One region of the Salinivibrio sp. EAGSL genome, then DNA from elsewhere that is predicted to be linked to it. Evidence: predicted binding sites of a transcription regulator. Region 1 holds the regulator's gene; the other holds the start of a gene.
The links. The regulator CRP, encoded in region 1, controls carbon source genes, mostly activating them, when cyclic AMP is high. The targets are predictions, from matches to a motif close to TGTGANNNNNNTCACA.
Positions count from the first base shown of each region.

Region 2: the regulator CRP is predicted to act here: its motif matches at 2,445-2,460, upstream of queE (7-carboxy-7-deazaguanine synthase QueE).

Region 1 covers NZ_JABWMG010000002.1:11,792-19,186, reverse strand. The annotation lists gene astA (arginine N-succinyltransferase) at 1-242, shown strand, start outside; gene astD (succinylglutamate-semialdehyde dehydrogenase) at 244-1,725, shown strand; gene HLG76_RS01495 (DUF1338 domain-containing protein) at 1,736-2,527, shown strand; gene crp (cAMP-activated global transcriptional regulator CRP) at 2,647-3,279, opposite strand; gene HLG76_RS01485 (phosphoribulokinase) at 3,529-4,398, opposite strand; gene HLG76_RS01480 (YheU family protein) at 4,455-4,673, opposite strand; gene HLG76_RS01475 (hydrolase) at 4,821-5,789, opposite strand; gene HLG76_RS01470 (TIGR02444 family protein) at 5,776-6,255, opposite strand; gene HLG76_RS01465 (ABC transporter ATP-binding protein) at 6,264-7,395, opposite strand, start outside.
Region 2 covers NZ_JABWMG010000014.1:27,053-34,447, forward strand. The annotation lists gene sstT (serine/threonine transporter SstT) at 1-1,034, shown strand, start outside; gene HLG76_RS09970 (ROK family transcriptional regulator) at 1,125-2,339, opposite strand; gene queE (7-carboxy-7-deazaguanine synthase QueE) at 2,605-3,270, shown strand; gene queD (6-carboxytetrahydropterin synthase QueD) at 3,452-3,814, opposite strand; gene HLG76_RS09985 (methyl-accepting chemotaxis protein) at 4,078-5,697, shown strand; gene asnS (asparagine--tRNA ligase) at 5,800-7,200, shown strand; gene HLG76_RS09995 (amino acid aminotransferase) at 7,284-7,395, shown strand, end outside.

The DNA.
Region 1 (7,395 bases):
AATGCTTACGCCCCAATATTGAGTCTGTACGTCACTCTTTCACCGCCTCAGCGCGCGTACGAGAGCACAGTAGCGCACAGGATTATTTAATATCGAATACCGATTTTGCTGGCTTCCGTGCCACCGCGGCGAAAGCTGCGATCGATCACGAAACCAATCAAGTTGTGATTAGCCCAGCGGTTGCCGATGCATTGAATGTAAAAAACGGCGATCAACTGCGTTTGATTGCCATGGGGGGATAAAATGACAAAGCAATCAGCAGGCCATTTGATTCATGGCGAGTGGGTAAAAGGCGAGGGCGAGATCATGACCTCGCAAAACCCCTTTGATAGTCAATGTATTTGGCAAGGTGCAGAAGCGAGTCGTTCGCAAGTGGAGCAAGCAGTCAGCGCCGCACGCGACGCGTTTTTGCGTTGGCGTAATACCGATTTTTCTGAGCGCCAAGCGCTGGTGGAGCGCTTTGCCGAGATAGTGAAAGCCAATACCGATGAACTGGCTCGGGTCATTGCCGAAGAAACGGGCAAACCCTTGTGGGAAACCAAAACCGAAGTCGGGGCCATGGTAGGCAAAGTGGCGATCTCCTTGCGCGCGTACCACGAAAGAACAGGCTCACGTGAAAAAGACGTCAATGGCACCCAAGCGGTATTACGCCATCGTCCACTTGGCGTTATGGCGGTATTCGGGCCTTACAATTTCCCTGGGCATCTACCTAATGGCCACATTGTTCCAGCTTTATTGGCGGGCAACAGCGTAGTATTTAAACCCTCTGAGCTGACGCCAAAAGTCGCAGAGAAGACCTTGGGCTATTGGCTCGAAGCGGGATTACCGCAAGGACTGATCAGCCTGGTACAAGGTGGGCGCAATACCGGCGAGGCGCTGGCCCAAGCGCGCGGTATTGACGGTTTATTGTTTACCGGTAGCGCCAATACGGGGCATATTCTTCATCGTCAGTTTGCTGGCCAGCCCGATAAAATGCTGGCGCTGGAAATGGGAGGCAATAACCCCTTGGTGGTGAGTGATCAGTTCGGTGATTTAGACGCCACGGTATACACCATTATTCAATCGGCCTACCTCAGTGCCGGTCAGCGGTGTACGTGTGCACGCCGCCTGCTGCTGCCTGAGGGAGAAGTGGGTGACAAGATCTTGACTCGCCTAGCACAATGGACCAAAACCGTGCGAGTGGGTGGCCAGTTTGATGATCCCGCGCCTTTCATGGGCGCCCAAATTTCAATGGCTGCCGCCGAGGGGATTTTGGCCACACAACAGAAATTGATCGATCTGGGAGCTACCCCCGTCATAGAGTGCGAGCATTTACACGATGCGGTGATTTCTCCAGGGATTTTAGATGTGAGTGGCATTCAAGCGTTACCCGACGAAGAGTATTTCGGTCCGCTACTACAAGTGCAGCGCTATCAGGATATGGCTGATGCGATCACGAAGGCGAATGATACCCGCTATGGTTTGTCGGCAGGCCTTATCAGTGAAGACGAGGGCGAATGGCAATACTTCCTCGATCATATTCGCGCAGGGATTGTGAATCGTAATCGTCAGTTGACAGGGGCAAGCGGTGATGCGCCATTTGGCGGGCCAGGTGCGTCGGGTAATTTACGTCCAAGCGCTTACTATGCCGCCGATTATTGCGCTTATCCCATGGCATCAATGGAAGGGGAGCAGGTGGTACTGCCTGAGACGTTCGCCCCCGGTATTCCGACTCAACAAGATTAAGGAGACCAATATGGACAGTGGCCAAGCGTTATTCGATAAATTATGGCAAGACTATATTAACCGTCTTTGCCCATCGGCACATCAGGTACATGCCTTGCTCGAAGAAGGGCAGCCTTTAATCAATGATCATATTGCCTTGCGGACATTTGGTTTGCCCAAGGTTGGGCTTGAGGTCTTGGCGCGCCCCTTCCTGGCGCTAGGCTATCAGCAAAAAGGGGACTATACCTTTGAAGCGAAAAAGCTCAATGCCTGCCATTTCGAGCACCCCGATCCTTTGATGCCGAAAGTGTTTATCAGTGAATTGATGGTCGAGCAATGCTCGCCTGCGCTGCAAGCCATTGTTCATAAGCTGGTGGCACAAGTCGATGCGTCGTCACTAACAGGGAGCGATTTTCTTCATCAGGGGCGGCTTTGGGACATCGATAGCGCCACCTATCAAGCGCTTGCTGAGGAGAGTGAATACGCGTCCTGGGTAGCCGCGCACGGTTATGGCGCGAATCATTTCACAGTGAGTGTCAATCAGTTAAAGGCTCATGATCATTGCCAATCGGTTAATCAAAAGCTGCGAGACAATGGCTTTGCAATTAACGAAGCGGGTGGGGAAGTAAAAGGGGACGCATCCGTTTATCTGGAGCAATCCTCCACCATGGCTGACCGTGTCCCTGTTGTTTTCTCTGATGGCACGCAAACCATTCCAGGTGGGTTTTATGAGTTTGCTAAGCGTTATGTGTTGCCCAACGGTGAGTTGTACCAGGGGTTTGTTGCCGCTTCAGCGGATAAAATTTTTGAGAGCACGCACTAACAAATAGTGGATATAACGAGGCCTAAACGGTTAAGGAAGAGTTCGCTCTTCCTTTTTTTTTGTTTTAAAAAGAAAAACCGACGCCAGGGCGTCGGTTGGGAATACAGAGAGCGCTGTGATTAGCGGGTACCGTATACCACGATGGTTTTACCATGGGCTGAAATAAGGTTTTGCTCTTCCAGCATTTTAAGAATACGCCCCACGGTTTCACGCGAGCAGCCAACGATTTGGCCAATTTCTTGACGTGTGATCTTAATTTGCATGCCATCAGGGTGCGTCATGGCATCGGGTTGCTTCGCTAAATTCAACAAGGTTTGCGCAATACGGCCCGTGACGTCCAGGAAGGCAAGATCCCCCACTTTTTGGCTGGTCACTTGCAAACGGCGCGCCATTTGTGAGGACAAACGCATCAATATATCGGGGTTAACCTGGATCAGTTGGCGGAACTTTTTGAATGAGATTTCTGCCACTTCACAAGGAGACTTAGCCCGAACCCAAGCGGTACGCTCCTGATCATCTTCGAAAAGGCCTAGCTCACCGATGAAATCACCTTGGTTAAGATAAGACAGGATCATTTCCTTGCCTTCTTCATCTTTGATTAGAACGGCGACAGACCCTTTCACGATGTAATACAAGGTCTCCGCTTTTTCGCCTGCATGAATCAGCGTGCTTTTAGACGGATACTTGTGGATGTGACAATGTGAAAGGAACCACTCGAGTGTAGGGTCTGTTTGAGGTTTTCCTGGAACCATATAACTTATTTCCTCTGCATGTGTTGCCCGGCAACAACGTCCTATCTTTGTCTGAGGGGTAACCCACCAGATCTATGCACAGAATACGAAGTCTGGGCGCGGGCTACAAGCTCACTGTATGTTAACAAGAGTGTATCTTTTTTTGTTAGCAATTTCTTGATTTTGATCTAGGCCAACCGCCTAAAAAACTGGCAAAAACGTGGCTAAGATCACGGCTTGAGAAGTAATACACGATAGATGCGCTACGCCCTAGCCAATCTTGCCTTTTTCGATTAGCTGCTGAATCAATGGACGGATGATAAGTTCCATCGCAAAGCCCATCTTACCGCCTGGCACGACGAGTGTATTATGCCGTGACATAAAAGACCCCGTGATCATTTGCAGCAGATAAGGAAAGTCGACGTTTTTCATCCCTCGAAAGCGGATCACCACAAAGCTCTCATCCAACGAAGGAATGCCTTTGGCGTTCAGTGGGTTGGAGGTATCGACCGTCGGCACCCGTTGAAAGTTAATGTGAGTGCGTGAGAATTGCGGCGTAATATAATGCAAATAATCGTCCATCGACCGCACAATCGAGTCGGTGACCGCTTCGCGTGAGTGGCCCCTATCGCGGGTATCGCGGACAAACTTCTGAATCCACTCAAGGTTGACGATCGGGACCATACCAATCAATAGGTCGACATGTTGGGCGACATTGACCTCACCATCAACCACACCGCCGTGCAAGCCTTCGTAAAATAGTACGTTGGTATTGTCGGGTAAATCCTGCCATGGTGTGAAGGTCCCTGGCATTTGATTGTAGGGCACCGCTTCGTCAAAGGTATGCAAGTAGCGGCGATATTTGCCTGTGCCGAGTTCACCGTACTCACGGAAAAACTGCTCTAATCGCGGAAAATCATTGGCGGTGGGGCCAAAGTAACTAATGTGCCGTCCTTGCTCACGTGCTTTACGGATCTCGACGTCCATTTCCGGTCGCGTAAAGCGATGGAAACTGTCCCCTTCTAGCCACGCCGCTTTGATGTTCATCATCTGGAACATCTTACGGAATGCTTCGGATGTGGTGGTGGTCCCTGCTCCTGAAGAGCCGGTGACCGCGATGATTGGATGTTTAGCCGACATGACGCGCCCTGTCATTCAGTCTGAATGTGTATCGCTGTTTATTGCGTACAGCGATGCTAAGATCTGAGTGCTTCTTTACGACGAATATCCACTGTCTCGTGCAACTCAGAATACACAATCACGGCGTCGCCGGATTGCAGTTGTTGGCGAACATCCGCCACTTTTTGTGCAAAGCTGACTTCCTGCTCACCATAATCGGTTCCTTCCCGTAACACAAAGTGCTCGATTAAACGAGTCAGTGTTTCCTCAGGGACCGATTGCCAAGGAACCATCATACTACATCACCTTTTGTTGATTTATGGCTGAGACGTTAGGGTGCTTGATGCTGATATTGTGAATCAGCTCGCATTTTACCCAATCATTCAACACAATGCAGTAGATCAATGTGCGTCGGTCTTTTTTGCTTTGCGTGGCGTCCTTTTTTAACGGGACGAGCAAAGGCGTGAGGCTAACCAGTGAGGCACCGACTGCTCCAGCCAGAACTGTGGCTGGCGCCAACTGCCGGTAACAAAACCAACATGCCCACCATGTTCGCTCAGTTGATAGTCAATATTCGCGGGCAGAGGCGAGGTTGGGATCACTGCGTCGGTCATAAAGGGATCGTCTTTCGCATGGATAATCGCAAGTGGGACCGTAATAGCGTCAAGGACAGATAAACCACTACAGCTTTGATAGTAGTGTTGAGCATCGTCAAAGCCATGCAGCGGTGCGGTGACCGTTTGATCAAACTCGAACAGAGTTTTAATCTTTGGCCGCTCCCCAGCATGCCACCGACCCACTTTTTGGTGTCGGGTAAGTTTTTCCGATAAGGTTTGTCGCATCGACCGTAGCAAATACGCTTGATAAACACGGGAAAACCCTTGTTGAATACGGGTCGAGCACGCCGCTAAATCGAGCGGGGGAGAAATAGCACAACCACAACTGACAATCGGATCATGCTGATAGTCGGCCAGGTAGCGCACCAACATGTTTCCTCCCAAAGAGACTCCCACAGCGGCAATCTCATTGTTCGGGTAGGTCTGGCGTAAATAGGTCAAAAATGCCCGAGCGTCCTCCGTTTCGCCGGAATGATAAGTCCGCGGCGCGCGATTAAGACGGCCACTGCAACCGCGAAAATGCATCACCACACCGCACCAGCCTTGCTGTTTAAAAGCGGCCAATAATCCATTGGCATAAGGGCTATCAAAGCTTCCTGCTAGGCCATGAAACAAGACAATAATAGGCTGTCCTACCTCGGGATGATGCGTCCATGCAAGATCGACAAAGTCACCGTCAGGCAGATCAAACGCTTGCCAAATAGGCGCAAAAAGCGGTTGCCGGCGCAGCAGGCGTGGCAGTAAGGTTTGCAGATGCGCATTACGGGCAGTTGGAATGGGGTTAAAGGGTATCATCATCGTCTGCTCCATCCTCTTTTGTAGGCCGGTCTACCCGTAGTGGTGTATAGAGATTACGGGCAGAGGGGGATAGCTGGCGGCAATAATAGGCCAAGGGAGACGCGGCTTGTGTGAGCCAGGATTGACGATTAAGCACTTCAATCAAGTCTTGTTGCTGGAACTTCTCTAAACTGAGTTCAAAGTTGAGCATTTTTTTATATTGGCCGGTGCCCACGCGTGGCTTGAGATCGCGTCTTAGATGGCGATAAGCGATCAGCAAATGTTCAGACCGGCTCAAGGCGTGCTTAAGCTGGGTGAGGCTCTCGGGGCTAAGCCCGTAACCGTGGCTTTCAATCCAAGCGAGCAACAAAGCAAGGTTCACATTGCCTTGGTGCTCGTCTTGTAATTTAAGGCAGGCTTGTTTGACCTCTTGCTTAGCATAGTGGTGCAAACAAAACTGCCAAAGATCGGCGGCGTTTGCCATCCCAGGCGTTAGTGTTGGTTGAATGTCGCCTCCAGGGCTTCTAGCGCTTCTTGTTGCTCCATCCATTCTTGTTCCACCTCTTCGAGCGTCGACTTTGCATCGGCTTGGCGTTGCAATTGCTCCGTTAAACGGGCTTTGTTGTCACTCTGGTAAATAGCGGGATCCGCTAATTGGTTTTCTGCTTCTGCGATAATGGCAGAAAGTTGTTCGATCTTTGTGTCTAAACGGTCAATTTTTTTTCGTAGTGGCGCCGTTTGTTTTCGGCATTCGGCTTCACGACGCTTTTGTGCTTTTCGATCTAACTGCGTTTGCTGTGGGGCAAGCTTTTCGTCTGCGGCTTGCTTTTTGTTTTCCGCACGATCAGCGCGTTGTTGTTCGGTCAGCCAGCGGTGATAGTCGTCTAAGTCGCCATCAAAGGGTAGCACTGCGCCCTTGTCCACCAAATACAAGTCATCGGCTGTCGCACGCAATAAAAAGCGATCGTGGCTGACGATCACTATCGCGCCATCATAGGATTGCAATGCGAGCGTTAACGCTTGGCGCATGTCGAGATCCAAATGGTTAGTCGGTTCATCCAACAGTAACAAGTTCGGTTTTTGCCAAACTAACAATGCAAGGACTAAACGTGCTTTTTCGCCGCCAGAGAAAGGGCCAATGTTTTCCAACGCTTTGTCACCTTGAAAGCCAAACCGTCCGAGAAAATCTCGCAGGGTTTGCTCGGCAGTAGTTGGTGCTAAGCGATTTAGATGCTGGAGCGGCGTTTCATCGATACGTAAGGTATCGAGTTGATGCTGGGCAAAATAACCTATTTTCACCCCTTGAGAGTAGCTTAGCTCGCCAGCCATCGCCGGCAAATCGCCCGACAATAACTTGATCAGCGTTGATTTGCCCGCGCCGTTACGCCCTAACAGGCCAATGCGCGCCCCAGGCACTAAGTTAAGGCGAATGTTCTCGATAATTGGCGTTTTGTTATAGCCAGCGGCCACCTTATCCATCATAAGAATGGGAGTGGGCAATGCATCAGGGGGTAAAAAGGTAAAGCTAAATGGATTATCGTATTGAGCCGGTAGCACCTTTTCCATGCGTTCCAGCGCTTTTATCCGACTTTGCGCTTGGCGGGCTTTGCTGGCTTTGTATCGG
Region 2 (7,395 bases), on a different contig from region 1:
TAGTGGCAGCGTCCATTGCTAACCAGAAACAAGGCCAACGGGCCAACATGCGCCCCATTATTGGGCTTTATCTTATCGGCACCCTTGCGGCTTCATTGACCGCGGTGACCATGAGTTTTTTGTTCCCGACTACCCTCGAGTTTGCCGCAACGGATGCTAGCATTACGCCGCCAGAGGGCATTAGCCAGGTATTAAGTACGCTACTTTTCAATATCGTTGACAACCCTGTTAACGCGTTGATGAGTGGTAACTATATTGGTATTTTGGCTTGGGCGATTGGCTTAGGTATTGCTCTTCATCATGCGTCGAACGAAACCAAACGTGTCTTCTCGGATGTATCCGAGGGGGTATCGATGATCGTCCGCTTTGTGATCCGGTTTGCGCCTTTGGGTATTTTTGGCTTAGTGGCAAGCACGTTAGCGAAAAGTGGCTTTGATGCTTTGATGGGGTATTTACACCTTTTGGGGGTGCTACTCGGCAGTATGGCAACCATCGCCTTGGTGGTAAATCCGCTGATTGTGTATATCAAAACGCGTCAAAACCCCTATCCCCTTGTTTTTCGCTGCCTGCGTGAGAGCGGTCTCACCGCTTTCTTCACCCGTAGCTCTGCAGCCAACATTCCAGTGAATATGCAGCTATGCCGCCGCCTTGATTTGGATGAAGATACTTATTCTGTCTCTATCCCACTCGGTGCCACCATCAATATGGGAGGCGCGGCGATCACCATTACCGTATTAACCCTGGCTGCTGTTCATACACTCGGTATCCAAGTGGATATCGCCACGGCTGTGCTGTTGAGTGTGGTGGCCGCGGTATCCGCGTGCGGCGCGTCGGGGGTTGCTGGCGGCTCCCTATTGTTGATCCCACTCGCGTGTAATTTGTTTGGTATTCCACAAGAGATTGCCATGCAAGTGGTTGGGATTGGCTTTACTATCGGTGTTTTACAAGACTCTGCCGAAACGGGCCTGAATAGCTCAACCGACGTAGTATTTACCGCGGCGGCATGCTTGGGTGAAGAGCGTAAAAACAGCTAACCAACGCCCTTAGCCAAGATCAAAAAAAAGCAGGTGCATCAACACCTGCTTTTTCTTTAACCGCTTTTTAATTGTCAACCAAGGCAACGATTAGCCCTCCAGCACTTTCATCAGCAAATTGCCATCGTACATCGCCTGCTTTACCATCGCCGCTCCAGGCATCGTCGCTTGGGTATAGAAATAGCTTTCTTCCAAGACTAGGTACTTGCTATACAGCGGAATCGTCTGCGTTTTTAAACATTCCATAATCGCAGGATACAAGACCGATTTAGCACGATTGAATTCGCCACCAAATAATATTTTTTCTGGGTTAAATAAATTCACCACAATCGCTATGGCGGTTCCCAAGTGATGCCCAAGCTCGGTGATCACTTGGTGGGCCAAACCATCGCCTGACACCGCTGCATCGCATATAGCCTCTATCGTGAGGGGTTGGTCGTGCAAGCAACTCGGATGCCCTTCATTGAGCAATGTCTCCACCTGCTCATAGATCGCGGACAGGCTTGCGACCGTTTCCAAACAGCCATAATTACCGCAAAAACACCGCTTACCAAAGGGCTTAATTTGAATATGACCTAACTCGCCAACGTTACCGATCCGCCCTTGAAGCACTTTGCCCTCGAGCACAATACCGGCCCCAACGCCGCTGTGAACCGCGACCAGAACGGCGCTGTCTGCTTCTTTCGCGTTACCAAACAACTTTTCCGCTAGTGCCCAAGAACGGGTGTCGTTCCCCACAAATACCGGCAAACCGGTCTCTCGATGTAATACAGGCCCTAGAGGCATGTAGTCGACCTCGAAGTGCGGCATTTGAATCACGGTGCCTTGGGCACTATTTACCAAGCCCGGTAGCGAAATCGCAATACTGGTGACACGACCCACCGTTTGTTGGTGACGAGAGAAAAACGCGTTGACATGATCGACCACGGTGGTGAGTAATGCACTTTGCGCCACCACCGTTAATTCATGCCGTTCTTGAATCAAAATTTCACTGCTTAGCGAATGCAGCGCCAGAGTGAGATAACCTCTTCCTAGACGCATGGACAAAAATTGCCAGCCTTCGTTATCCAGCATAAGCCCTACAGCTGGACGCCCGCGCATGCTCGTTTCTTGGATCGGCGCCTCTTTTACAAGGTGAGCGTCCATCAGTTCGCGCACAATTTTGGTGATACTGGCAGGCGCCAGTTGACTGCGTTTCGAGAGTTCGATCCGCGAAATAGGCTCAAAACGGTCGATTAAGTTATAAATCGTGCCCGCATTTTTGCGCTTGATATGATCGATATGTCCCGGCTGCCCAATAATCATGCCCTTTCCTATTACTACGTGGCTGTGGCGATAAACCCTGACACCGCCTATTTAGGTGAATTTTTTTACTTCGCGAACTAATTGTGAAGCAATTGGCCGCTAGCACGTGACATTTGTCACTTTGTATCTTTGAAATCGCGTACAAACTCACAAAACCTGTCTAAACAGTAACGCTGTTCATCCTCTAATCGCGGGCTAAAAAACAAGATCTCAAACTTATTCGTTGGCATAATGCGGAGCTCATATTCTATCGCTATTAATCACCATGTACCGAGTCAACGAGATATTTGAAACGATCCAGGGCGAAGGCACCTTCACAGGGGTTCCGTCGGTTTTTGTCCGCTTGCAAGGATGTCCAGTAGGATGTGCCTGGTGCGATACTAAGCAAACCTGGGAAACGGATGATAAGGATCAGCAAGATAAGATCTTTATTATTGATAAGTCAGAGGATTCACCGACTTGGTGCTGGCTAGGAGCCGAAGATATCGTCACTGAAATCACGCAACGCTATCACGCTAAGCATATCGTGATTACCGGGGGCGAACCCTGTCTTTATGATTTGGTACCTTTAACGGAAGCCTTAGAAGAGGCTGGATGCCAATGCCAAATTGAAACCAGTGGCACCTATACGGTCTATGCGAGCCAAGCCACCTGGGTAACGGTGTCGCCCAAAATCAATATGCGCGGTAAATTGCCCGTTCTCGCCAGTGCGATGGCGCGAGCCAATGAGATAAAACATCCGGTGGGGACAGAAAAGGACATTACACAACTAGAGATTCTGCTTGAGACCTGCCCAGCCTCTCCTAGTGCAACCATTGCGCTGCAGCCGGTAAGCCAAAAGCCACGTGCAACCAAACTTTGCATCGACACCTGCATTGCGCGCGGCTGGCGTTTATCCGTGCAAACACACAAGTATTTGAATATCGCCTAAGTGACGATGACGGTGACAAGATAAATCGCGCCGTCATGGAGCAAAGCACACGTCGAAAAAGCGACAAAAAACGCCGAGTACTAAAGTAACCTCATAAAGTTAGGCACTGCTACTCGGCGTTTTTTATTTCTCTCGACTGCTTCTTATTTACCTCGAGTATTGTTACTCACGTCGAGTTTCGTTACTCACCTCGATAAGTGCAACCTGCGGTACAAGTTTCTTTCACCATGACCTGGCTTAACAGAGGCAGATTCGGTTTTACCTGTTGCCAAATCCAGTGTGCTAGCACTTCACTGGTTGGATTTTCTAGCCCTTCAATGTCATTGAGATAGTAGTGATCCAGGCGCTGATAAATCGGTTTGAAAGCCGCTTTTATTTCGGCAAAGTCGATCACCCACCCCGTATACGGATCAACGTCGCCTTCTACATACAAACGCACCGTAAATGAATGCCCATGTAAACGCCCACATTTATGGCCTTCTGGCACATTCGGTAAATGGTGTGCCGCCTCAAAGGTAAATTCTTTAAACAACTCAGTGGTCATTTTACTTCATTCCAACAACAACAAGAGGCCGCATGCTACTTAAATTCGCTGGCCGACTCAAACGCATTCATCCGACCACACCCGTTAGTCTGTGCGGCCAGAATGCCTCGCAATACGGGTTTCCATCTCATTATTGGGACGATTTACGTCGATGAAATCACACATTTTATATGAGGATACCGCCACAAGTGCGCTCTCGGTTTAACATAGTCGCTACAGGCTAGAACTGATAACTCTATAAATTAATAACAAATGGTTGACTCATGCGTATGACCCTTGCGAGCAAAATTCTTCTTGCTCTTTTTCTTGTTTTCGCTCTTGTGCTCGCCACCTCGCTGGCCTATCAGTCGCATCAACAAAAAGCCTTGATGACATCGATTGTCAGCGAGCAAACCTTAGATAAAGCGTCCAACTACTTTGATAGCCTTAATATGCTGATGCTCACCGGCACCATCAGTCAGCGTAATACGTTGCGAGAGAAAATGCTGTCACACAAAGGCATCGACGACGCTCGCGTGATCCGTGGAGAGGCAATTACCCGCTTTTTTGGCCCAGGAAATCCTGAGCAATCTGCTCAGGATGCCATTGACCAACGTGCCCTCAAAGGTGAAACCATTGTCGAAACCTTTGATGCTGATGCGGGAAAAGGATTGGTGGTCGCCCTGCCGATGAAAGCGAGCAGCGATTATCGCGGTACCAATTGTCTGCAATGCCACGTAGCAGAGGAAGGCACCGTACTCGGTGTTATCCGGCTCGAGTATGATCTTGAGCCTTTGTATAGCACTATCGATAGAGAAATGTTAATTACCGCTGGGATCATGGGCAGCATCGCTGTGATTGGATTTTTAATCTCACTCACTGTGATTCGCCGCTGGGTAGTCTCCCCGCTTAAGCGCGTCTCTGCCTTTATGAAACGCACCAGCCACGACAAAAATCTTTCCGAGCGCCTCAACAATACCCGTGACGACGAGATTGGTGAACTGTGCAATAGTTGCGACCAGTTGCTTGATAACTTTTCTGCCAGCCTGCAACAAGTTCAGCGCACCTCAGAAACCCTGTCTGCTGAGGCCATGAATCTGATCCGTGTCTCAAGCCATACCGATCAATTAGCTGATAGCCAACGTCACGAAACCAATGACATGTCTTCAGCCATCGATGATGTGCAGCAGCATCAACACGACATTCAAAATCGTACTCAAGAAGCAGCGCAATTGAGTGAATCTGCCGCAGGCAGTGCCAATCAGGGCAGTGATCTGGCGAATGTCGCGGCCAATGACATTCGTAAGTTGGTGGCTGATATTGGCCAAGTACGCACACAAATATTGGATGTTAATCAACAAAGCCAGCAAGTAACGACGATCCTCAGCGTGATCCGGGAAATTGCCGAGCAAACTAACTTATTGGCGTTGAATGCCGCCATTGAAGCCGCTCGAGCCGGAGAGCAAGGCCGAGGGTTTGCGGTGGTTGCCGACGAAGTACGCAACCTTGCCAGTCGTAGCCATGATGCCACTGGTGAAATCCAAACCATCATTGAAAACTTGTGTGCAGGCAGTGAAGCCTCTGCGCAAGCGGTTGAAGCGACCAGTGAAAGTGCTAATCAACGTGCAGAAACCGTGATGGAACTTTCTACCGCTTTGGGTAATATCGCCGACCAAGTTAGAACGGTCAATGACAACGCCAATGACATCAGCAAACAAAGTGATCACCAGGCGCAAATGACCGATGCCTTGCTCGCTCAAGTGGGTCGTATTCAAAGTCACGCCAACGATACCGCAACCAATGCTAATGAGGTAAAAGCGATTAGTGCAAATCTCGAGCAGCTGGTTGAACAACTTGAAGGGTTAATTGGCCAATTTCAGCTCTCAGACACGCTCAAACCTTGAAGCTATACAGGATACAGGTAAACTTGCTAGTCTAACTTGCAAAATCACTGATGCGGTCACACCCCGTTGGCCGCATTACCTAAACGGAGATAGAAGCGAATTATGACATACGCGCCTGTAGTAGACGTCCTGCGCGGCAAGGCGGCAGTCGACACTGAAGTGACTGTGCGTGGATGGGTCCGGTCACGCCGAGATTCCAAAGCCGGTATTTCTTTTCTTGCCATTTATGATGGTTCTTGTTTTGACCCTATTCAGGCCGTGGTCCCTAATGAGCTGGATAATTATCAGCAAGACGTTCTGCGCCTGACCGCAGGCTGCTCCGTTGAGGTCACGGGTAAGGTTGTTGAATCGCCCGGAAAAGGTCAAGCCTATGAGCTTCAGGCAACGGCAGTGAAGGTCGTTGGCTGGGTTGACGATCCAGACACGTATCCAATGGCGAAAACGCGCCATTCGATTGAGTACTTGCGTGAAGTGGCGCATCTCCGCCCACGTTCGAACGTAATTGGTGCCGTTGCACGTGTACGTCATACGCTCTCACAAGCCATTCATCGCTTTTTCCATGAGCAAGGCTATTACTGGATGTCTGCACCGCTGATCACAGCGTCGGATTGTGAAGGTGCGGGGGAAATGTTCCGGGTGTCTACCCTAGACATGGCCAATGTGCCAAAAACCGAACAAGGCGAAGTCGATTACGATCAAGACTTTTTTGGCAAAGAAGCGTTCTTGACCGTATCGGGTCAGTTAAATGCCGAAACTTACGCCTGTGCACTCAGTAAAGTGTATACGTTTGGTCCCACCTTCCGTGCAGAAAACTCCAATACTAGCCGTCACTTGGCTGAATTCTGGATGGTCGAGCCAGAAGTGGCGTTTGCCGATCTTGATGACTCTGCCGAGCTTGCAGAAGCCATGTTAAAATATGTTTTCAAGGCCGTGTTGGATGAGCGCAAAGATGACATGCAGTTCTTTGAACAGCGGATCAATAAAGATGTTCTGACTCGTTTGGAGAAATTCGTCAACGCCGACTTTGCGCAAGTGGATTACACCGATGCGGTCACTATTTTGCAAAACAGCGGCCAAACTTTTGAATTCCCCGTTGAGTGGGGTATTGATTTAGCCTCTGAGCATGAGCGTTACCTGGCAGAAGAGCACTTTAATGCACCGGTTGTGGTAAAAAACTACCCGAAAGACATTAAAGCATTCTATATGCGTATGAACGATGACGGTAAGACCGTTGCTGCGATGGACGTACTCGCACCAGGTATCGGCGAAATCATCGGCGGCTCTCAGCGTGAAGAGCGCCTAGATGTGCTCGACCAACGCCTTGAAGAAATGGGTCTAGAAAAAGAAGATTTCTGGTGGTACCGCGATCTTCGCCGTTATGGCACTGTCCCTCACTCTGGTTTCGGTCTGGGCTTCGAACGTCTGGTTTCATACGTGACGGGAATGAGCAACATTCGTGACGTGATCCCATTCCCTCGCTCACCACGCAATGCCAGTTTCTAAATAGATACACTTATCCAAAGGCTGCAGGTTGCAGCCTTTTATTTGCATTTAGCTTTCATTCATCATAACCATGGACGACACCAATGTTTGAGAAAATCTCTGCGGCACCTGCTGATCCTATCCTAGGGCTAACTGAAGAATTTAAAGCGGATCCACGTGAAGATAAGATTAACCTCGGGGTCGGGGTCTATAAAA